Regions from separate parts of the Providencia sp. PROV_01 genome, predicted to be linked through region 4. Evidence: predicted binding sites of a transcription regulator. Region 4 holds the regulator's gene; each other region holds the start of a gene.
The links. Region 4 encodes PurR, which represses purine synthesis genes. Its sites were predicted from a motif close to CANGCAAACGTTTGCNTG; they were not measured.
Positions count from the first base shown of each region.

Region 1: the regulator PurR is predicted to act here: its motif matches at 3,698-3,715, upstream of glyA (serine hydroxymethyltransferase).
Region 2: the regulator PurR is predicted to act here: its motif matches at 3,892-3,909, upstream of gltS (sodium/glutamate symporter).
Region 3: the regulator PurR is predicted to act here: its motif matches at 2,926-2,943, upstream of serA (phosphoglycerate dehydrogenase).

Region 1 covers NZ_JBRFKD010000002.1:1,925,696-1,931,944, reverse strand. The annotation lists gene ACU696_RS09335 (fimbrial protein) at 1-348, shown strand, start outside; gene ACU696_RS09330 (fimbrial biogenesis chaperone) at 362-1,066, shown strand; gene ACU696_RS09325 (3-phenylpropionate MFS transporter) at 1,106-2,257, opposite strand; gene glyA (serine hydroxymethyltransferase) at 2,339-3,592, opposite strand; gene hmpA (NO-inducible flavohemoprotein) at 4,055-5,254, shown strand; gene glnB (nitrogen regulatory protein P-II) at 5,443-5,781, opposite strand; gene ACU696_RS09305 (NAD+ synthase) at 5,794-6,249, opposite strand, start outside.
Region 2 covers NZ_JBRFKD010000002.1:643,498-649,746, forward strand. The annotation lists gene fabY (fatty acid biosynthesis protein FabY) at 1-492, shown strand, start outside; gene ACU696_RS03730 (AsmA family protein) at 572-2,326, opposite strand; gene ACU696_RS03735 (uracil-xanthine permease family protein) at 2,453-3,841, opposite strand; gene gltS (sodium/glutamate symporter) at 4,077-5,291, shown strand; gene recG (ATP-dependent DNA helicase RecG) at 5,389-6,249, opposite strand, start outside.
Region 3 covers NZ_JBRFKD010000002.1:1,763,607-1,769,855, reverse strand. The annotation lists gene ACU696_RS08580 (YecA/YgfB family protein) at 1-22, opposite strand, end outside; gene zapA (cell division protein ZapA) at 162-491, shown strand; RNA gene ssrS (6S RNA) at 603-784, shown strand; gene ACU696_RS08565 (5-formyltetrahydrofolate cyclo-ligase) at 904-1,497, shown strand; gene serA (phosphoglycerate dehydrogenase) at 1,536-2,786, opposite strand; gene rpiA (ribose-5-phosphate isomerase RpiA) at 3,230-3,892, opposite strand; gene ACU696_RS08550 (LysR family transcriptional regulator ArgP) at 4,096-5,010, shown strand; gene ACU696_RS08545 (oxidative stress defense protein) at 5,007-5,741, opposite strand; gene argO (arginine exporter ArgO) at 5,894-6,249, opposite strand, start outside.
Region 4 covers NZ_JBRFKD010000002.1:2,943,652-2,949,900, reverse strand. The annotation lists gene ACU696_RS14325 (helix-turn-helix transcriptional regulator) at 1-142, opposite strand, end outside; gene punC (purine nucleoside transporter PunC) at 454-1,680, opposite strand; gene punR (DNA-binding transcriptional activator PunR) at 1,803-2,708, shown strand; gene purR (HTH-type transcriptional repressor PurR) at 2,718-3,743, opposite strand; gene sodB (superoxide dismutase [Fe]) at 4,184-4,762, opposite strand; gene ACU696_RS14300 (Grx4 family monothiol glutaredoxin) at 5,242-5,589, shown strand; gene rnt (ribonuclease T) at 5,689-6,249, opposite strand, start outside.

The DNA.
Region 1 (6,249 bases), 1.0 Mb from region 4:
CAAGACTTTTTAGCAGGCGGTAATGCTTCTCGTGATGTATCTATTTTTTTATCCAGTAGTAATTTACTCTCAAATGATAAAACAACCTTGAATAATACCATTAGCCAAGGTGCTAAAGGCGTTGGTTTCCGATTAGTTAGCGCAAGCAATCTCAATACACCGTTAGTACTTTCGGATAGCGTAGCAGCTAAAAATGGCGCGACAAATATTTTTACTGTCCTTAAAGGAAATCTGATTTCCCCTTCTTTTTCAGTAAACTTAGGTGCTTATTACCATGCATACAACCCAAGTAGTGTCACTCAAGGACAAGTCTCAAGTACTGCAACCGTGGTGATGTCATACAATTAGAAAGGAAAATATTATGGACGGAATAATTAAAATCACAGGGTTTGCTACGTTACTATTTTTTAGCGTCCAAGCATGTGCGAGCCTTGTTTTACAAGGAACACGAATTATTTTTCCTAGCGATAAAAAGGCCGTCGGGATTCAACTGACTAATTACAGTGAACAAGCCACATTGACTCAAAGTTGGGTGGATGAAGGTAACCTCGATTCAACACCAGAAACGACGAACGCGCCATTTATTGTGACCCCCCCCGTTACTAAAATCGCGGCAAATGACGGAGCTCAATTACAAATACGCTTTATTGGCGACAAACTCCCTACGAATAAAGAGTCTGTATTTTATTTAAATGTATTAGACATTGCGCCAAAGCCAAAACAAATAAATAGTGCAAATATGCTGCAGTTCGCCATTCAAACACGGATTAAAGTTTTTTATCGACCAATTGCGCTTATAAATAAACCAGATGATTTAATCAATAACATTAAATTCCATTTAGCTAAAGATGGCATTATCGTCAACAACCCAACCCCTTATTTTTTAAGTATTGCCAATATCTATCTAGCTAATAATGAAAGCCGTTCTATTACAAAAAGTTCGATGGTTGCGCCATTTTCATCACAAATCTTCCCTTCAACCGCCGTCATTAATCACGGAGAAAATATAACAATGATTTATATTGACGATACAGGGAAACAAATTCAGTACCAAACCAAGCTATAAAAATAGGTTTAGCCCCTTTTATAGCTTGGTTGATAAATACTAGGATTGAGCTACAACTTTAGGGCGGATAAACACGGCAGGAATAGCAAGAAGCGCCATTAAATAGAAAACTATACCATGATGAGCAGGCACTCGCTCATAAATATACCCCACAATAATAGTCAGGACGGCTAACCCACCACCGGTTGCGAGGGCAGAGTAAACACCTTGTAATGGGATAATTTCATTTTCTTTTCTTGCGCTGATAAAGCGCATTGCCGCTAGATGACAAATCGTAAAAGTCCCACTGTGAAGAATTTGCACTACAATTAACACAGGTAATGCAGTAAACGCCCCCATCAGCCCCCAGCGGATAATTCCACAAAATGCGGATAACAGCAGTAAATTACGCGCACTCCAACGCCGGAACAAACGGTGACTTAACATAAATACAATGACTTCAGCAACCACCCCCAGCGACCATAAATTACCGATCACTAAATCTGAATAACCCGCCTCTTTCCAAAATAGGGAAGCAAAACCATAATAAGCTGCATGGGCCCCTTGTAATAAGGTCACACAAATTAAAAACCTAACGACGTTTTTATCAGCAATCAACTGTTTAAAAGTGACTTTATTGCCACCTTCAATTTTCGCCGCTCCCATTGGCATAATTGCCGGTTTCATCATTGCGCCTAGTAATAATGCTAAACAGCTTACTATCAACGCTACCATGATGGCTTTATTACCCCAAACACCTGCTAAATACCCCATCAATGAGGAGCCAATAATAAAAGCTATCGACCCCCAGACGCGAATTTTGCCATAGTCAAAGGTAAATTGTTTTTGCCATGTTCCTGCCAGTGAATCTCCTAACGGAACCATTGGCGCAAAAAATAAGTTAAAGCCTATCATTACAAATAGCAGCCATGCCCAATGAGAACCCAAAGCAAAACCAACAGAGAAAATGAGTGAAAGCCCTGCAAGTAAACGTAGTGCCGTAATCAGTTTCGAGGGCTCTTTAACTAAAGGAGTAATGAACATCGCGCCAAGGAAACGGGCTGCTAACCCTACCCCTAACAAAACACCAATCATTTCTGCATCAATTCCCTCACCTTGTAGCCAAACTGACCAAAATGGTAAGAAAATACTGTAGGCAAAAAAGTAGGTAAAATAATCAATGGCTAGCCAACGCGTTGATGGAATGACCATCATCCCTCCGTTTTTTCAATGCAAAAAACCCGCTCATACATGCATGTAGAAGCGGGTTTTAATCACGAATTGTCGTTTAAATTATGCGTAAACTGGGTATTTCTTGCAAATTGCTAATACTTTTTGTTTTACGCTCTCAATGGTCGCTTCGTCATTGAGGTTGTCTAGGATATCACACATCCAGCCCGCTAGCTCACTCGCTTCTGCTTCTTTAAAGCCGCGGCGTGTAATTGCAGGAGAACCGATACGTACACCAGACGTTACGAATGGGCTCTTAGGATCGTTAGGTACACTGTTTTTGTTAACTGTGATATTCGCACGGCCCAGTGCAGCATCTGCATCTTTACCTGTGATATCTTTGTCTACTAAATCCACTAAGAACAAATGGTTTTCCGTTCCACCAGATACGACTTTATAGCCACGTTTTTGGAAAACGTCGACCATTGCTTTGGCATTTTTAGCCACTTGTTGTTGGTAAACTTTGAATTCTGGTTCCATCGCTTCTTTCAATGCAACCGCTTTACCTGCAATCACATGCATTAAAGGGCCACCTTGAGAACCTGGGAATACGGCTGAGTTGATTTTTTTGTATAACTCTTCGTCACCACCTTTAGCTAAAATTAATCCACCACGTGGGCCTGCTAAAGTTTTATGTGTTGTTGTCGTCACAACATGTGCGTGAGGCACTGGGTTTGGATAAACACCAGCAGCAATCAAACCTGCTACGTGAGCCATATCCACGAACAAATAAGCACCAATGCCATCTGCGATTTCACGCATTTTTGCCCAATCAACCACACCTGAATACGCAGAAAAACCACCGATAATCATTTTTGGTTTATGTTTTTCAGCTTGCGCTTTGATATCATCGTAGTCAATTTTACCGCTTTCATCGATGCCATAAGGCACGATGTTGTACAGTTTACCTGAGAAGTTAACTGGTGAGCCGTGAGTTAAGTGACCACCATGTGCCAGATTCATCCCCAGAACAGTATCACCTGGCTGTAATAACGCCATGTAAACAGCAGCGTTAGCTTGTGAACCTGAGTGTGGTTGCACGTTCGCATAGTCAGCACCAAATAGTTCTTTCGCACGGTCAATCGCTAATTGTTCTACCACATCAACATACTCACAACCGCCATAGTAGCGTTTGCCTGGGTAGCCTTCTGCATATTTATTGGTTAGCTGAGAACCTTGAGCCTGCATGACTCGTGGACTGGTATAGTTTTCAGAAGCAATTAATTCAATGTGTTCTTCTTGACGTTGTACTTCTTGCTCCATTGCTTCCCATAATTTTGGATCGTAGTCAGCAATATTCATTTCACGCTTTAACATTCGCTTCTCCTGCCTCAGCAATTCAATAGGTTGAAAATCGATTCATCGCAATGACACACAGTGTAAACTCTTTTTCTCTCTTGAGATAGCCCTAAAGAAAAAATATACGCAAACGATTGCATTAATTTTTTTCACTTCATTTGCTTCTGAAGGCTCCACTATAAAATAGCTTAAATTTTAATTTTTAACGTAGAAACATCCAGATTTGCTAGCCCCTTCTCATTGTGTGCTTAATTCCGACATATTTTCCCAGTTTGAGTCTTTACATAAAACCTTAAATATTATAAGTTGTATTTAAAATACATGTTTATAAATAAACTTTATGTCTCTCAAAAAAGAGTGATTTATTGGGATGAAATATACTTATCCCAATGATGCAAAAGGATATGTTTGTACAAAACTAAAAACTGACGCCTTACGATCACTACGATGAGAACATGAAAATAATTCAGGAGCACCTGTATGCTAGATAGCCAAACCATCGCCATTGTTAAATCCACCATTCCTGCCATTGCTGAAACAGGGCCAAAACTAACCGCACATTTTTATGATCGGATGTTTAAACAACACCCTGAACTAAAAGATATTTTTAACATGACTCACCAAATGAATGGCGACCAACGTGAAGCTCTATTCAACGCTATTTGTGCTTATGCGGTAAATATTGAAACCCCTGAAGCACTGATTTCAGCGGTTGAAAAAATTGCCCAAAAACACGTTAGTTTAAATATCAAACCTGAGCATTACCCTATTGTTGGGGAAAATTTACTGGCGGCTATCGATGAACTACTTAGCCCAGGCCAAGAAGTACTTGATGCTTGGGGAAGAGCTTACGGGGTCTTAGCTGATATCTTTATTGGTCGTGAAGCAGTAATTTACCAAGAGAATGCAGATAAAATTGGGGGCTGGGAAGGTTTACGTGAATTTAAATTGAAACAAAAACAGCCCCAAAGTGATGTGATCACCAGTTTTGAATTCGTACCTGTCGATGGGAAACCTGTCGCGGATTACCGCCCAGGCCAATATATCACTATTTATGTCAACAACCAGGGATTTGAAAACCAAGAAATCCGCCAATACTCACTGACGACTGCGCCTAATGGCCGTAGCTACCGTATTGCAGTAAAACGTGAAGAACAAGGCTCAGTTTCTAATTTCTTACATCAACAATTAAATGAAGGTGACCATGTACTACTCGCCCCACCCTGTGGTGATTTCTTCATTGATGTTGATGGCCAGACACCTGTTACCTTGATCTCTGCAGGCGTTGGTTTAACCCCAATGCTGAGTATGTTAAATCATCTAACAGAACAAGGTCACAATGCTCAAGTTAATTGGTTCCATGCCGCTGAAAATGGTGCTGTTCATGCCTTTAGGCACGAAATTCAACAACTATTAGCAAAACAACAAACCAGCCAATCTGCGATTTGGTTTAATCAACCAAGAGAGGAAGATCGTCTCGGGTTTGATTACCAATATGAAGGTTTAATGAATTTAGAATTGGTACGTGAATGGATTGAGCAACCGAACATGCAATTCTATTTCTGTGGCCCTGTTGGTTTTATGCAGCACGTAGGCAAACAGCTAATTGCAATGGGTGTCGATGCCGATGCTATTCACTATGAATGTTTTGGACCACATAAAGTATTACCCCTCAATTAATGGATAAAAAATGCTCTTCTGTTTAGAAGAGCATTCTCTGAAACATATTAACTGAAGAAAATGGTTTAAATGGTTAAGTGTTTGCCATTTTTCTAAATTTAGCGGTAACGGACTCGCATAATAAATACGCAATTCTAATCCCATTCCTGTGTATTTTCCGTTACCGCTTTTTCACATAACGTAATTTATTAAATCGCTTCTTCATCTTGCTCACCAGTCCGAATACGGATCACTCGAGCTACATCATAAACAAAGATCTTCCCATCGCCAATTTTGCCCGTTTGGGCCGTTTGCATAATGGTTTCGACACAGTTTTCAACAATGTCATCAGGGACAACAATTTCAATTTTAACCTTAGGTAAAAAATCAACCATATACTCTGCACCACGGTAAAGCTCAGTATGCCCTTTTTGACGTCCAAAGCCTTTCACTTCAGTTACCGTCATTCCGGTAATACCCACTTCAGCCAATGCTTCACGAACATCATCAAGTTTGAATGGCTTTATAATTGCATCAATTTTTTTCATAAATAATTCCTGTTATGACCAGTTTTTACGGCCAAAACCTGAGGTGATCGGATAGCGGCGATCTTTACCGAAATTACGCATCGTAATACGTGGCCCAACAGGAGCCTGACGGCGTTTATATTCATTAATATCAACAAGACGTACAACTTTTCGTACCACGTCTTTATCAAAACCAAGTTTGATTAAATCATTAACTGACAAGTCTTTTTCCACGTAGCCTTCCAATAATGTATCTAACACATCATAAGGCGGCAAGCTGTCTTGATCTAATTGCCCTGGAGCAAGTTCTGCTGACGGTGGCCTATCAATCACACGTTGAGGAATTGCTGGAGATAATGTATTACGATATTTAGCTAACTCAAAAACAAGGGTTTTAGGCACATCTTTTAACACATCAAAACCACCTGCCATATCGCCATATAATGTTGAATAACCAACAGCAGATTCACTTTTATTACTGGTAGTCAA
Region 2 (6,249 bases), 2.3 Mb from region 4:
ATCAAACCCATTGAGACATTAGACCAAATTCTGCATCGCCCAGACTGGTGTGGCGAGTTACAACAAGCCTGGTATAAGTATATTCCATTGAGTGAAAAAATGGGTGTCCGAATCGACCAATACACAGGAACTCGTTTTATTACCACCATGCCAGAAGCGGGCAACCAAAACCCTCATGAAACCATATTTGCAGGGAGCCAATTTTCATTAGCTACCCTAACAGGGTGGGGGCTGATTTGGCTATTAATGCAAGAACACCAGCTTGGTGGTGATATTGTGTTGGTCGATGCCAGTATTCGTTATGGTAAGCCAGTAAGCGGTAGGCCGACAGCAACTGCGGACTTAGCCAATATGAGCGGTGACCTTGACCGCTTAGCGCGAGGTAGCAAGGCGCGAGTAAAACTGAACGTTGAGGTTAGTAACCCTGATGGTAAAGTAGGCGCTGTATTCAGCGGTGTTTATATGGTGTTACCTGTAGAAACAGTCAAGTAAAGTTACCCATTGAATATTAAAAAAGAAAGGCAGGTTCGATTGACCTGCCTTTTGTATTTCTATGAATTGACAGTTTTTATTAATTGCTAAGTGCGGGGAGCGGTTCTGCCAAAGAAGGCTCAGTAGTCTGTAAATCGGTTTCGGACTCTACTGAAGAGGTGACAACCCCGTTCACAACAGTACGGAATAGACGTTTACCTTGCAATGGTATGGCCATCAATTCCCCATTCAAACTTTTTTCCACTGATGGGGCGAGCAAATCACCTTGTAATGTTGCATCAAAGTCACCGATGACTTGAGCGGGGAAGCCTGCCCAACCCCATTGATTTAAATCAACGAGGTCAATATTAGAACCTGATGCTCTCAGTAAAAAGGGAACTTTTTTCGGTTCTTGCTTTACCAGCAAGCCAATTTTACTGATGCCTTTATCGGTACTGACCGTTAAGCTCACCGCCGCTGAGGATTTACCACTTTGACGTACTTCAATAAATGGCCGGCGTACGAGAACTTGGTTGATTGTGCCGCTATCTGCAGTAAATGTCGCTTTACCGCTCCAAATTCCCCACTGTTTTTGTTTAATCAAATCGACATTTTCGATATTGCCGCTTAGAGCGGTCAATTCGAAAGGAAATTGTGCCTGGATATTCATCAAAAGTGATTGAGAAAGGGTGAACTTTTTGATGTTTAAACCAGATAACCACGTTGGGGTTGGTTCTGCGAAGAAGGACAACCAATTTTCAGGTAAGGTATATAAGATACCCGCGAGTTTACCTTCGTCAATGGTTAGTATTTGATCATTACGTTGCCAAGACCCACTGAGATTAAAGACACCTTTATTATAGTAACCCGATAACTTATTGATATTAAGGCTGTCGCCATTGATACTTAGCTCACCAATTAAGGTACTCAGTTGCTGGTCTTTTACGACGAATTGGTCGACATTAAAGCTAATATTGCCTTTGGGATTAGTCCAGCTTCCTCTTAAGAAGCTGAGTTGGTCAATTTCGGTATTTAAGCCAGAAAGTGCCCAATCCCTTCCTTGGATATCAACGTTGGTTAATTCTACCTGTTTGACCTGCAGCGATTTTTCACTCGTTATTGCATCAAATAGTGAATCGAAATCAACATTATTTTCCCAGCCGACTTTATTCATGGTGAGGGAGTCAACCATGATAGAGCCATCGCTAAGTACCTTCCCAGCACCCGCAATATAGCCATTATTTAAGTAGGCACTTGCTTGGCTTATTTCTGTTCCTTGCTGCTGCAATTTACCAGTAATGGCAACATTCTTGAAGGAAAGGCCATTGAATTTTAATTGGTTAGAGGTAAATCGAAAATCACCGTAACCAAAAGGGGATTTTTCGGCTGGTTTCCAAGGGGTAATTCCTCCCGTGAAGCCAGTGACTTGCACAGTATCGTTGTCTTTTTTAAGCGTAATTTGGCTATTTTCAAATTGCAAAATATTTGCAGAAATAGGGAACAGCACCGTATTTGGTAAGACGGTTGTCGATAATGTTCCTTGAGTGATAACTAAACGTTTGATAGCCGTACCGCTAAATAGGTTTCGCCAATTAATATCAATTACGACTTGTCGTGAATCTAAAGAGAGATCGCTGTTTTTAGACGTTAATTTAACATCTTGGAAAATGAATTCACCGGGGTTAGAAAACTCATGTCCCATAATTCCTACATCAATATCGTAGTCGGTAAATTTACTTAAAAATTGACTGGAGTAGGATGCACCCCAACGGGTTTGTAGCCCGATATAAGTAAAAATAAACAATAGCAGCAGTAACAAAAGTGCATAGGTAGTAAATTTGATTAACCATTTCACAGTTTACTGCTCCTTTGGTTTGTGGACGAATAGACACAAAAAGAAACCGTCTAATATAGCGACAATTTAAGGATAGCATACAGAAAAACCGCCAGAATGTTCAACACTGGCGGCTAGAATGAAAGATTATTTTTCGAGAGGGAAGACTAAATTCAGAACAATTGCAGTTAAACCACCCGCAGCAATCCCCGAAGAAAATAATGTTTTTAGCCAGTCAGGTGCGAATTGTAAAATCAAAGGTTGTTGTGAAACGCCCATACCCACTGCGAGAGAAAGGGCGATAATCATAATTGCACGGCGATTGAGTGGCTCGCGAGAGACTATCCTTACACCTGAAGCGGCGATGGTACCAAACATCACAATGGTTGCTCCGCCCAGCACAGGTTCGGGAATTTGCTGCACGAAGCCTGCAACGGCAGGGAACAACCCTAATAACACCAACATTAAAGCGACAATGTAGCCGACATAGCGGCTTGCCACCCCAGTTAATTGGATAACACCGTTGTTCTGCCCAAAGCAAGAGTTAGGGAAAGTATTAAATACCGCAGAAACCATTGAATTCAAACCATTGGCGAGTACGCCACCTTTAATTCGTTTCATGTATAAAGGGCCACGAACAGGTTGTTCTGATACGTCAGAAGTGGCGGTAATATCACCTATCGTTTCTAAGGAAGTCACCATAAAAATAAGAATTAATGGGATCAACAGGTTCCAGTCGAATGATAAGCCATAATAAAAAGGCTCAGGGACAGTAATAATTGGCTGATTGGCTTCCACGGGTTGCGCATTTGGCAACATATCCATCCACCAAGCGGCAAGGTAGCCAACCGCCATCGCGATGACGAGAGAAGCAACGCGCAAGTAAGGATTTTTCTGGCGATTCAAGAGGATAATAACGGCTAATACAATCCCCGCTAAAATCAAGTAATCAGGGGAACCAAAAGTATTGTCACTAATAGCACCATAGCCACCACCAATGGACGTTAATCCCACTTGAATTAAGGACAATCCAATAATCATCACGACCACGCCAGAGACCAATGGTGTGATAACGCGACGTGCTAAATGTAAGAAGCGTGAAAGAATGACTTCAGTGAGTGCGGCGACGAGTAAAGTACCAAACAAAGCTGCCATCATGGATGGGATATCAGCACCACCTTGCTTGAGTGCAACACCTCCCATAATTAAAGGTGCAACAAAGTTAAAACTGGTTCCTTGAATCGAAAGCAGGCCTGAGCCAATAGGGCCCCACGCGCGAATTTGAATTAAAGAGGCAATACCGGAGGCAAATAAAGACATACTGATGATGCGCTGAGTGTCGTGGGCTGGTAGCCCCAAAGCTTGGCAAATCAGCATTGCAGGGGTAATAACTGCGACAAACATCGCAAGAAGGTGTTGCCCGGCAGCAAACAAGGCTTGCGGCAGCGGTGGGCGGTCTTCTAATTTGTAGATGAGTTCGCTTTGCGTTTGTGTGGTCGCTTCAGTAGTTTGTTTTTCAGACGTCGCAGTATTCATTGCCTTCATTTCTCGCCAACAAAAAACGCATTGTAATGCGAGGAATTTAAAAAGCAATCGTTTGCGCGTAAAAAATATTGATCAATGTTAAATAAGGCTGTCACATTTTTATATCTTTTAACTTGTATTTATAACAGTTTTTTTTTCTAATCCTATAACCTGCTTTTGGCGTTTTAAGGAAGAAATTAACGTCTTACTAGTTTTTGATAATTTTAACAACAGACGAGGTACGTGAATGTATCATCTCGATGTCTACGGTACACTGGTAGCAGCTACCTTAGTATTATTGCTTGGGCGTAAACTGGTCAAATCAGTCCCTTTTCTTGAAAAATATACAATCCCTGAACCCGTTGCGGGTGGGTTGTTAGTTGCTTTTAGTCTTTTATTGCTTAAACAATTATTTGACTGGAGCCTTTCTTTTGACTTATCACTGCAAGAACCTATGATGCTGGCATTTTTTGCCACAATTGGTCTTAATGCCAACCTTGCAAGCTTGAAGGCTGGCGGTAAGGCATTGTTTATCTTCATTTTTGTAGTTGTCGGTTTATTACTTGTCCAAAATACAGTAGGGATTGCTCTTGCTGAATTATTGGGATTAGACCCTCTCATGGGGCTGTTAGCTGGCTCAATTACCTTATCCGGTGGTCATGGAACTGGTGCGGCATGGGGGAAAATTTTCACTGAAAATTATGGTTTCCAAAGTGCAACAGAAGTTGCAATGGCTTGTGCTACATTTGGGTTAGTTCTTGGTGGTTTAATCGGTGGACCTGTTGCACGTTTTCTAACGCGTAATATCCCAACGCCTGGAACGGCTGAAGATGATAAAGACGTTCCAACTGCATTTGAAAAGCCACAATCCGGCCGCATGATCACTTCAATGGTTTTAATTGAAACTATTGCATTGATCGCTATTTGCCTATTGGTGGGGAGCTTTATTGCAGGTCAGCTCGCTGACACGGTGTTCGCGTTACCTAAATTTGTGTGTGTATTATTTGTTGGGGTGATTTTAAGTAACAGCCTTTCTATCCTTGGCTTCTATCGCGTGTTTGACCGCGCAGTTTCTGTTATGGGGAACGTCAGCCTATCGTTATTCTTAGCGATGGCTTTGATGAGCTTGAAGTTATGGGAATTGGCGTCATTAGCAATTCCAATGATTGTCATTCTTGCAGTACAAGCCTGTGTGATGGCGGGATACGCTATTTTTGTCACTTTCCGTGTGATGGGCAAGAACTATGATGCTGCTATTTTAGCCGCTGGTCACTGTGGCTTTGGTCTTGGGGCTACACCAACAGCAATTGCGAATATGCAAGCAGTAACGGATAGGTTGGGTCCATCCCATCTTGCGTTCCTTGTGGTACCAATGGTTGGGGCTTTCTTTATTGATATTGTTAATGCGATAGTCATTAAATTGTATTTAATGTTGCCAATATTCCCAACGATTGCTGGGTAGTTTTTATTTAATAATAAATCAAGTAAAGCAGGTATTGCCGTGAAAATATTCACGGCAATTTTCATTTTAAGGAACGGATAAAAAGAAGATATAAGATTTAAGCGTGACTGTATTGTTCTCGCTCAGGTAACCAACGCTCAATAAGCTGTTGCGCATTCTCGGGGTAATTTTGTTGAATATGGCGTGCAAGGCGTTGCACTTCTGGCAACATATATTGGTCACGTAATAAATCAGCAACTTTAAATTCTGCATTTCCTGTTTGCCTAGTACCCAATAATTCCCCAGGCCCACGAATTTCGAGATCTTTTTGTGCGATAACAAAGCCGTCATTGCTGTCTCGCAACACTTGTAGTCTTTGTTTCGCGGTATGGGTTAGCGGGGTTTTGTACAGTAATACGCAGTGAGATGCGATAGCTCCTCGGCCGACTCGCCCTCTTAGTTGGTGCAACTGAGCTAAGCCAAGGCGCTCAGGGTTATCTATAATCATTAAACTTGCATTAGGGACATCAACGCCGACTTCAATGACCGTTGTAGCGACAAGCAGCTGAATTTCATTTCTTTTAAAGGCTGCCATAATACTTTGTTTTTCAGCAGGTTTCATCCGACCATGAACTAACCCTACTTTCAATTCAGGTAATGCCAGTGTGAGCTCTTCGCAGGTCACTTGAGCCGCTTGTGCTTCTAATAATTCCGAGTCTTCAATGAGCGTACAGACCCAATAGGCTTGGCGGCCTTCTTCAATACAGGCTTGACGAACGCGTTCAATAATATCGTTACGGCGAGTGTCTGGTATGGCGACAGTGGTGACAGGCGTTCGACCTGGAGGAAGTTCATCGATAACGGAGGTATCTAGGTCTGCATAAGCTGTCATCGCCAATGTACGTGGGATTGGCGTAGCGGTCATGATCAATTGATGAGGGTGATACCCTTGTTGTTCACCTTTTTCACGCAGAGCGAG
Region 3 (6,249 bases), 1.2 Mb from region 4:
GTAAAGATTTTTGTATAGACATCTGAATTCGTCATGTTAGCTTATGATTCGTGATATGCTACCATCAAGGATAGCCGCTAGACCAGTATGCTTTTGTCTTATCTATTAATTGCGCCAAATATGATGTATTTACGGCGAGTATTATTCAGTATGGAGGTATCATGTCCGCACAACCTGTCGACATCCAGATTTTCGGGCGCTCAATGCGAGTCAACTGCCCATCAGAACAAAAAGAAGCCCTTCTTGAGTCGGCTAAAGAATTAGAACAACGCTTGCAAAATCTGAAAGATAGAAGCGGTGTCACCAATATGGAACAGCTTATTTTTATCGTAGCATTGAACGTCTGTCACGAATTAGCACAAGAAAAGACAAAAACGCGTGATTATGCTTATAATATGGAAGAGAAAATAAAAATGTTGCAGCACACAATCGAACAAGCGTTGCACGATCAGGTGAAAATTACTGAGAGGCAGGTATTGCCCCTAGAGTAAATCTGCTTATTAATCAGACACTAGTAGAAAAAAATATACAAAATTAAGGTTGCATTTTAAATCTAGTTTCGTACAATGAAATCACTGAGTAACGATAAGTTCTCAAACCAAATTTCTCTGAGATGCGCGTGAGTGGGCGAGTCCCCTGAGCCGATATTTCAACTAAATAGAATGTGGTTATGGCGCTGGTGAGCATGCCTGATTCGCTCAGGAAGCCTAAAGGTTGCTAAACTGCGTTCACCTTGAACCAAGGGTTCAAGGGTTACAGCCTACAACGGCATCTTGGAGACCCTCAATTAAGTTTCTGCTTATTTTTCATTTGTTTTCTACATAACCGTTCATCTTACGATATACTCTAAGTAATATAATTACTGGATTAACTGTTTTTATCGTATTTATAACAGGTTATCACATGCAAGATTCTCTCTCGACACAACGCCAGCTGGTACGTCAAACTATCCGTCAGGCACGCCGCCAACTAAGCCTTGAACAACAACAAAGTGCCGCTGAGCAAGTCATGCATAACGCATTACACCACCCGAAAATTGTACAAGCCAATAATATTGCTCTGTTTCTTTCTTTTGATGGGGAAATTAACACAAAGCCGCTTATTCATGCACTTTGGGCTCAAGGTAAGCAAGTGTACCTTCCTGTTTTACATCCTTTTAGTCGTCACCATTTGCTGTTTCTTCACTATCGTCCAGATAGCCAACTTGTTAAAAACCGATTTCATATTGATGAGCCACCACTTGATGTCAGAGATGTGCTACCACTCGAAAAACTGGATATCATGCTTATCCCATTAGTGGCATTTGATACTCAAGGGCAACGGTTAGGTATGGGAGGTGGGTTCTATGATAGAACTCTAGCAAATTGGCAACAAACCGGTTTTTATCCAATTGGCCTTGCCCATAATTGCCAGCAAGTCGAAAAGCTCCCTATCGCACACTGGGATATTCCCTTACCCGAAATTATTACGCCGCAAAAAATATGGCGCTGGTCATAAATACCCGCGCCATTATTTCACTCAATTTTTAGCGTAGTTTAGAATAATAAACGCGCACGAATGGTGCCTGGCAAGTCTTTTAATTTCTGAAGCGCTTCATCTGTTTGGTTTGGCGTTTGCATTAATACGTCAATAACCACATAACCTACATTACCTGATGTACGTAAATACTGGCCGACAACGTTAATATTATTTTCCGTGAATACTTGGTTAATACTATTCAGAATACCTGGACGGTTTTCATGAATATGCAAGAAACGGTTTGTATCTTCAGTATGCACTGGCAGAGAAACTTCAGGGAAATTAACCGCAGATAAGGTTGAACCATTATCTGAGTATTTCGCCAACTTACTTGCCACTTCTAGTCCAATATTTTCTTGAGCTTCTTCTGTAGACCCCCCAATGTGCGGCGTTAAAATCACATTGTCGAACTTAATCAATTCAGAGATAAATGGGTCATTAGGGTCATTATTTGCAGCAGGCTCGCTTGGGAAGACATCCACCGCTGCACCGGATAAATGCTTGCTTTCTAACGCTTCAGCCAGTGAAGGAATATCAACCACCGTTCCGCGTGATGCGTTAATGAAAATAGAGCCGGGTTTCATACGGTCAAATTGTTCTTTAGCAAACATATTTTTCGTACTTGGTGTTTCAGGTACATGTAAGCTCACAACATCGCTCATATTCAGCAGTTCAGTTAAAGAACGAACTTGTGTTGCGTTACCTAAAGGTAGTTTGTTTTCAATATCATAAAAGAAAACATTCATACCGATACCTTCAGCTAAGATCCCTAACTGAGTACCAATGTGACCATATCCAACAATACCAAGGCGCTTACCACGCGCTTCAAAACAGCCTTTAGCTTGTTTTTCCCAAATACCGCGGTGTGCTTGCATATTGGCTTCAGGAATGCGACGCAGTAAAAGTAATAACTGGCCTAATACCATTTCTGCAACAGAACGTGTATTCGAAAATGGTGCGTTAAAAACAGGAATACCGCGCTTTGCAGCGGCATCTAAATCAACTTGATTGGTGCCGATACAAAAGCAACCTACTGCAACGAGTTTTTCTGCTGCAGCGAAAATTTCTTCAGTAAGATGAGTACGGGAACGGATACCTACAAAACGTGCATCTTTAATCGCTTCTTTTAATTCTTCGTCGGATAACGCACTTTTGTGATATTCAATATTGGTGTAGCCCGCGGCTTTTAAGTTATCAACCGCACTTTGGTGCACACCTTCTAGCAGTAAAAATTTAATTTTGTCTTTTTGCAAAGATACCTTAACCATTTCCCTACCCTATCGTGAACGTACTTAAGATTTATAACAGATGAACATATGTGTTTGCCTAACATAGCTCAAGAGAGATGACATCTATCTACCTTGAGCTATGAGCGTATACCAACATAGCAAAAAATAGCGCAGTAGCAATACAACCGTTTGCTTAATGGGTACTAAAAAGCGCGAAGAAAAAGAAGTTAAATGGTAGAAAATCAGGGGCGGTAACACAAAATAAGGATTTTTCCTGCACAATGCCTATTTGTGTGAGATATATCACCAAAATAGCTCGATATAAAAAAAATAAAATAAATTTCAAATTGATGATATTTATAAAACTGGTTAATTAATTTAGCGTTTATCAGCTCATAAACTAATTGCAAAATATTAGTAAAACAAAAAAGCCAGTGAGTATAATGCCACTGGCTTATTAGAATAATTGAATACGATAGAGATTATAACTTGATGGTTTTAACGCCTTCGTTTGCAGTTCCCATCAAAACGACGTCTGCGCCACGATTCGCGAACAACCCAACAGTCACGACACCCGCAATTCCGTTAATGGTATTTTCGAGTGCCACAGGGTCAACGATATTTAAATTATGGACATCTAAAATGACATTGCCGTTATCTGTAATTACATTTTGACGGTACTCTGGTGTACCACCCAGTTTAACCAATTCACGTGCCACATAGCTACGTGCCATTGGGATCACTTCAACAGGCAGTGGGAATTTACCCAACACATCAACTAGCTTAGATTGGTCAACGATACAGACAAAGGTTTTTGCAATTGCAGAAACAATTTTTTCACGTGTTAATGCGGCACCACCTCCTTTGATCATATTCATGTGGTGGTCAACCTCATCAGCACCATCAACATAAACATCTAATGAATCTACTTCATTACAATCAAATACCGTAATACCCAATGATTTTAATTTTTGAGTTGATGCTTCTGAACTTGATACTGCGCCTTCTATTTGACCTTTCATTGTTGCTAATGCATCAATGAAGTGTGAAGCCGTTGAACCCGTTCCAACACCAACGATAGTGCCCGGTTTTACGTAATCAAGTGCTGCCCAACCTACCGCTTTTTTTAATTCGTCCTGAGTCATGCTCATGCCTTTTAAGATTTAATTGAGTCGTGATTAAGGTTATTAATAACTAGTATATACCGGACACCCAATAAGTTGCAGCCTTGTTCGTTGTATTTGTGTCATGGTTATTGGGATTTACGCCACAACAATAATATTTTTAAGTGTTGCGTGTAAAAATATGGCATAGTGCTTGGTAGAATAACAACAAGGAGATCTTTTTGATGAAGCGCCCTGACTATCGCGCATTACAAGCACTGGATGCCGTTATCCGTGAACGCGGCTTTGAGCGCGCAGCTCAAAAGCTCTGCATCACGCAATCTGCTGTTTCACAACGCATAAAGCAGTTAGAAAATCTGTTTGGGCAGCCATTACTTGTGCGTACCGTTCCGCCACACCCAACTGAACAAGGGCAAAAATTACTAGCACTGCTTCATCAAGTCGAATTATTAGAAGAGCAATGGTTAGGTGATGAAAATAGTGGCTCCACCCCGTTGTTACTTTCACTTGCCGTCAACGCCGACAGCTTGGCAACTTGGTTTCTTCCAGCCCTAAACCCTGTATTAGGCAATAGCCCTATTCGGTTAAATATTCAGGTTGAAGATGAAACACGAACCCAAGAACGTTTAAGACGCGGTGAAGTGGTAGGCGCTATCAGTATTCAACCTCAAGCCTTACCTGGTTGCTTAGTCGATAAACTTGGCGCACTGGACTATATTTTTGTCGCATCACCCGGCTTTGCGGCAAAATATTTTCCCGATGGCGTTACTCGCTCTTCGTTATTAAAAGCACCTGCGGTTGCTTTCGACCATTTAGATGATATGCACCAAGCCTTTGTTCAACAAAACTTTGGCTTGTCGCCGGGTAGTGTCCCATGCCATATCGTGAACTCCTCGGAGGCCTTTGTGCAGTTAGCGAAACAAGGTTCGACCTGCTGTATGATCCCACATTTGCAGATAGCCAGTGAATTGGCGAATGGTGAATTGGTTGATTTAACTCCAGGGTTATGCCAACGACGCATGCTTTACTGGCACCGCTTCGCACCTGAAAGCCGCACAATGAAAAATGTGACTGACGCCCTATTAAAAACTGGGCGCCAGATGTTAAAACAAGAAGATGAACCAACAGCAAAAAGCTAGCGTTTTAATTCAAATACCACATCGACTTGGTCATTAAAATCAATACTCTGTTGTTCATAGGTTTCATCAATCTTGAGGTCTTGAGCAACAGAGGCTTTCATTGCCCCGCCGTAATTTCTTGCAGCGATTGGATATGGCACCGCCGCTGGCGCATTATAGTTAATGCTATACACTGGGCCTAACTGAACATTAAAGCCTTTCGCTAAGATATTGGCTTGTTCCGTCGCATTTTTAATCGCTTGAGACCGTGCTTCATCACGATACTGCTGCGGGTTAGCCACACCAAACTGTACTGAATTTATTTCATTGAGACCCGCAGCTAAAGCGCCGTCTAACAAGACATTAAGTTGGTCTAATTTCTTCACTTTCACTTCAACAGAACGTGTTGCCGTGTAGCCTTCGATAGTTGATTTTTGTTTCACACTGCTATAATCATATTTAGGCTGAGTTCGGACATTTGCTGCGTTAATATCTTGTTTTTCAATACCATTTTTCTTAAGAAACTCAAAATACTCTGCAACTCGCTTATCGACCCCAGCTTTTGCCGCTGCCGCATCTTTTGCAGTAACTTCCACCAAAATATTCAGCGTCGCCATGTCTGGAGCCGCCTTCACGATTGCGTTACCCGAAGTAGTAATGTGTGGACCATTCGGTAACGGGTCAGCCAATGATATGGTCGGAACCGTAGCACCTGCTACCATCGCAGCTAAAACTAAAGATTTTAATTTCACAGAACCTCCCAAGACAATTATTTATCGCTAAAAAAGGGATAATTAGTAATAAACTATCCCTGAGCTCAATTTAACAGTAACACATGGAACAAAAAGTACAGTCAGAATAATGAGAAATTGAACGTTATTGCTTGTCTGTTGAAGATATATTGTTATTGAGAAAGAAAACCGAGCCCTTTAAGCCCCTGTATAGCGAGTTGAAATGCAATAAACCACATCACGCTACCGACAAAAACATTAATAATGCGCTGTGAACGCGGTTTATTTAACACGGGTGAAAACCAAGCAGCAAGTATTGCTAACGCAAAAAACCACACAAAGGAAGCTGTTAAAGCACCCGCCGTAAACCAAGGTCTCAGCTGGCTTTCTAATTGGCCTCCCACACTGCCCAAGACAACGAAGGTGTCTAAATAAACATGAGGGTTCAACCAAGTGACAGCAAACAATGTGACAATCACTTTCCATCTCGTGATAGCTCGGTTTTCCGTTTGAAGTATTACCTCATCAG
Region 4 (6,249 bases):
TGCAAAAAGCATCTGATGAAACCCAGATTTCAGCACCAGTTCCAGGGAAAATTTTAATTGCCTCTGTAAACTCTTTGATTATCAAAATAGAACTAACAAAGGATTTTAATTCATCTGGTGGATAATACTGTTTTAACATCATTTTTGAGCACTCATTATTTAATGTCGCAATGATAACGTTTTTTAACAAGAAAATTAACCAAGAAATATCTATATCTTAGTAGATGACAAAATAAAAGCCTTATTTTTTAGTGAAATCCGCTTTGAATAAAGAAAATTGATGAGAGAATATTAGGGGTTGTAAGTTAAGAATAATGGGTTATATAGCAACATACTTAATAAATATTACCGTATCCTCACAAGTGCTATACACTGAAGGAACATTTTCTTGAATTCACTAAAATAAAAACCATGCCGAGTCTTATCGGCATGGTTGATTCAGTAAACTACACTTTATGAATTCGCATGGTAATCGACTTGCTTAAGAGTTTGATTGTTTTTGCTGGCACAACGTTGCATAAAATAGCCAATGGCCATTGGAATAATTGTGACTGCCATGACCCCGGTTGTTGCCAACAATGGATCGAAGGTCAAGGCAGAAACAAGTAGGCTTGCTAAAAAACATAGCCCTAATTGTAAGGCATTTTGTAACGCAGCTGCTTTACCACTCGCACTAGGAAATGTATTTAGTGCTTTAGATACTGCAATTGGGTAAGAGGCTCCATTCATTGCTGCCATAAAGCAGAATGGAATCAAGATCATGGTTAATGATGGTGTGGTATAGATAGCCATGATAAATAAAATGGACATGCTTAGCGCGTAACCAAGAAGTAACAATGGAAATATTGTTTCTGCTCGGATTTTTGCTAATAAAATACGGCAGCCATATCCACCAATAATGAAGGCTAGAGTTTGTGGAATATAACTCAAACCAATATCAGCAGGATTGAAGCCCATATTGCGTAAAATAAAGGGAGAACCTGTTAGCCAAGCGAAGAAACCTGCACTACAGGATGCATAAACTAGTACGTTGCCGCTGAAAACAGGGGAACTGAGCAAATTTGAGAAAGAAATCTTAGCTTGTGGTTGGTTGTCATCAGTTATTGTTTTAACTGAAACATTTTTCAAAAAGAGCGTTGGTAATAAAAGTAATATACCCACCGCCATTAGGATCAGGAAAATTGCTTCCCATGTTTGGTGCTCAAGAACCCATGCACCTAATAATGGCGCTAAAGCAGGGGATAGCGCGACTAGCGGCATAATAGAAGCAAAAACTTTTTGGGTATTTGCTTCATCATAGCGGTCGATAACTAGTGCTTGCCACAAAACAGCCGCGGAGCAGACTCCAACCGCCTGTAAAAAACGTAGTGTTAATAGCTGTGTTGCGGTTTCCACCCAATAAATAGCTAAGCTACTTAAAATGAAAATAGTTAAGCCCACAATGAGAACAGGCTTACGGCCAAGTTTGTCTGATAATGGCCCCCATAATAGCTGAGCGAAGGCAAAACCAGCTAAAAAGATACTGAGAGAAGCACTGATCGCGCCTTCGGATGTATGCAGGGTGTCTTGCATAGCACCAAATGCAGGTAAATACATATCAATGGCTAAAAACCCCAGCATGCTAAGTCCTGCAAGGTACACCATAAATCCAGGGGCGTTTTTTTTCACAGTATTCGACATAATTATTACTTATCTGATATTTAAAAAAATGTTAATGATGACGCCATTGTATAGGCTATTTTTTTAGGTTGTGAAACGGTAATATTTGGATCTTGTTATCAAAATTTTTGAAAGGAGAAGTTATGTGGTCTGCGCATGCACTCGAAGTGATTGATGCAGTTGCTCGAACTGGAAGCTTTAGTGGTGCTGCTGAAGAATTGCACCGTGTACCTTCTGCAATCAGCTATACCGTTAAGCAAGTTGAAGAATGGCTTGCGGTTCCTCTGTTTGAGCGTCGACATCGTGATGTTGTGCTAACGGAAGCTGGGGCGATATTTATTAAGGAGAGCCGTTCTGTTATCAAAAAAATGACAGATACTCGTCACCAGTGTCAGCAAGTTGCGAATGGTTGGCGTGGTCAATTTAGTATTGCCGTTGATTGTATTGTCAAACCACAGCGGACAGAACAGCTAATTCTTGATTTTTATCGTCATTTTCCTGATATCGAACTCTTTATTCATCCAGAGGTGTTTAATGGGGTGTGGGATGCACTTGCTGATGGGCGTGTAGATGTTGCGATTGGTGCGACTCGAGCATCTCCAATTGGTGAAAGGTATAGTTTCCGTGATATGGGTTTTATGTCGTGGATGTGTGTTGCAAGCCCAGAGCACCCATTAGCCAGAATAGGTGAAAAACTGACCGATGATCAAATGAGAGAGTACCCTAGTTTGTGCCTTGAAGATACTTCACGTAACCTACCCAAACGTGATACTTGGGCTCTTGATAACCAGCGTCGGCTTGTTGTGCCTTACTGGGAAAATGGCTTAGCTTGTTTAGTTAATGGGTTATGTGTTGGGATGGTACCTGAGCATCGAGCGGCTCCGCTTTGTGAAAACGGCCAATTAGTTGAACTATCATTAGCGCAGCCTTTTCCACCCAGTCCTTGCTGTTTAACTTGGGTGGAAAATAATACATCACCAGCGCTCAGCTGGTTGTTAGATTACCTTGGCGATAACGAAACGCTTAACGCAGAGTGGCTTTCAACCTAGTTATTCGTACTATCGGCGGTAATCGATAAATGGACCATCTGCAACAGAACGACGTTCTACAAGGCGAGGGTGGACTTCGATTGTTTGAGCATCTTCGCGCTTATTGACGATACGATCGAGCAGCATTGTGAAGGCCATTTGCCCTAAACGCTCTTTGGGTTGGTGGATTGTGGTCAATGCCGGTGTAAAATAGCGCGCATTTCGCACATTATCATAGCCAATGATTGAAATATCTTGTGGAACACGTAATCCCATTTCATCAGCGGCACAAATTGCTCCCATTGCCATGATATCACCACCACAAAATACAGCGGTAGGGCGCTGTTTATGGCTTAAAATTTGCGTCATTGCTTTATAGCCAGACTCAGGTTCGAAATCCCCCTGAACTATCCATTCTTCTTTTAGTGTAATTTTGGCCTCTTCCATTGCTTTTTTGAAGCCAGTTAAACGTCCAATACCTGTATTTCTTTCAAGTGAACCAGGGATCACTCCAATATCGCGATGCCCACGGTCAATTAAATAGCGACCTGCTAGGTATCCACCATGGAACGAGTTATCAATAATGCTATCTGTAAAATCGCCACGAGAAGTTCCCCAGTCCATGACTACCATTGGGATATTGCGGTAATCTTCTAGCATACCAATTAAGGTATCAGGGTACTCGGAACACATCACAAGTAAGCCATCAACGCGCTTTTGTGCTAGCATCTGTAAATACGCTTTTTGTTTTCCCAAATTGTTATGAGAATTACAAAGAATCAGCGTATAGCCTTTTTCATAACAGCTATTTTCAACAGATTCGATCACCTCAGCGAAGTAAGGCGCTTCACTGGAAGTTGCTAACAACCCAATCGACTTTGTGTGGTTAACTTTTAAACTACGGGCAACCGCACTTGGCGAATAATTGAGCTCTTTAATTGCAGCCCAAACCGCAGCCTTAGTGTCATCAGCTACAAAGCGCGTTTTATTAATAACATGGGATACGGTTGTGGTAGATACGCCAGCGCGCTTCGCCACATCTTTAATCGTTGCCATGGGGGAAAAAAACTCCTGACCAATAACCGGTCTCTATAAGAATTCTTGTTAAAAAATTACCTGCATATTGATGCATTGATCCTTTGCTGGCAATAATTTAGCGATTTGTTGTCGATTTTGTCTGATCTAGCGCAAAAACGAAAGAAATAATTGATGTTATAACATGTGATATAGACACTAGTTTTACTTTTTTGGATATGTATACTTAATAACCTTTATTATTTCATGGTTATTTATTAATTCAATTACATTAGAATGAGAGGAACTCATGGATACAGATGTTAAATATGGATTGCTTGCTGCGCTGGGCTCATTAGCATTAATTATCTTTCTTGCTGCGCATATTTTCTGATTTTATTTCAGCCTTGAGTAGGGTGAATTTAAAAGGGCGAGTATATCTCGCCCTTGCTGTATCTAAACTTAGCAACAAGCAGAAATTGTTATGCTAAATTTTCTTCCACAAATTTCCAGTTAACCAGTGCCCAGAAGTTTTCTAAATATTTAGGGCGAGCGTTACGGTAATCGATATAGTAAGCGTGCTCCCAAATATCAACAGTTAACACGGGCTTATCATCACCAGAAATAGGTGTTGCAGCGTTAGATGTATTCACTATAGCAAGGCTACCATCTGCTTTTTTCACCAGCCATGTCCAACCTGCACCAAAATTTTTGGTTGCTGCATCAGTAAATTGAGCTTTAAATTCAGCGAAAGAACCGAATGATTTATTGATTGCATCAGCTACTTTACCTGTTGGTTCACCACCTGCATTTGGCGCTAAGCAATTCCAATAGAAAGTGTGATTCCAAACTTGTGCTGCGTTGTTAAAAACTCCGGCTTCAGAAGTTTTGATAATTTCTTCTAAAGATTTTCCTTCAAAGTCAGTGCCTTTGATTAGGTTATTTAAGTTAACAACGTACGTGTTATGGTGCTTACCATAGTGATATTCTAAGGTTTCAGCTGAGATATAAGGTTCTAAAGCATCTTTTGCATACGGTAAAGCGGGTAGTTCAAATGACATTGCGTACTCCTTGATTGCTTTTATATCAAAAAACTTAGGGTGTTTGCTCTTAAAATGAGCGAAATAGTCGGTTACTGCTTATCATTAGAGTTTCGCCTATCGGCGATATGATATTTAATATATTAATGATAACACGTTAAACCTTACAAAGGTAAAGGTAATAACGTTACACAGATGTTAACAAATAAATAGGGGAGTTACACATAGAAATCATATGGATATTGCGAATGGATGACCTGAATATATCAAATATGCATTTTTAACTAGAAATAGCTGCTTGTTTGACTTAGGTAAAGAGAAGATAGAAAAGATGCCTTTTTGCTTTTTGGAATGCTATAGTAATGCCCCTATAAAACTGGCATATTGTATGAAACAATTCAGTTTCTTATTATATCAGTCAATGTATTCTGTTAAGTTGCGGTAGACTCTCAGTTACCGGCTGACTGCAAACCTGCATCTTTGTTTTAAGGAAGTTAAAAATGACAACTATTGAAAGAATTGAGCGCCAAATTAAAGAAAACCCAATTTTATTATATATGAAAGGCTCTCCTAAACTTCCGAGCTGTGGTTTTTCTGCTCAAGCAGTACAAGCTCTGTCTTCTTGTGGTGAGCGTTTTGCTTATGTTGATATCTTACAAAACCCAGATATTCGCGCTGAATTGCCAAAATACGCAAACTGGCCGACTTTTCCACAATTATGGGTGGATGGTGAGCTGGTCGGTGGCTGTGATATCATCATGGAAATGTTCCAGCGTGGTGAGCTCCAGTCTCTAATCAAAGAAACTGCGGATAAATATCGTCCAGCAGATGAAGCTAGCGCAGACTAAATTAAGCCACAAATAAAAGACGTAAAAACCGTATTTGACGAAGGCATTTTTGCTTTACATCAAATACGGTTTTTTCTGTCATGGTGATTTACTAAAAGATTATTGACTGTCTTCAATAATTGGCCAACCACCCAATTTTTTCCACTTATTAACGATTTCACAAAATAGCAAAGCCGTGCGATTCGTATCATACAGTGCGCCATGAGCTTGTTTACCATCGAATGGGATACCCGCAGAAACACAAGCTTTTGCCAGAATTGTTTGACCAAATACAAGGCCACTCAGTGCTGCAGTATCGAAGGTCGCAAATGGATGGAAAGGATTACGTTTTAAACCTGCTCGCTCGGCCGCATTCATGACAAAGCTGTGATCAAAATTAGCATTATGAGCGACAATAATTGCGCGATTACAATCTGTGTTTTTCATTCCTTTGCGAATGACTTTAAATATCGCATGAAGGGCGTCATATTCGCTAACAGCACCGCGTAGAGGGTTTGTTGGATCAATTCCGGTGAAGGCAAGAGCGGACGGTTCAAGATTCGCCCCTTCAAAAGGTTCTACATGAAAATGCAATGTTTCATCCATGGAGAGCCAGCCGTCTTTATCCATTTTTAAGGTGATGGCAGCAATTTCTAACAGGCCGTCAGTTTTTGCATTAAA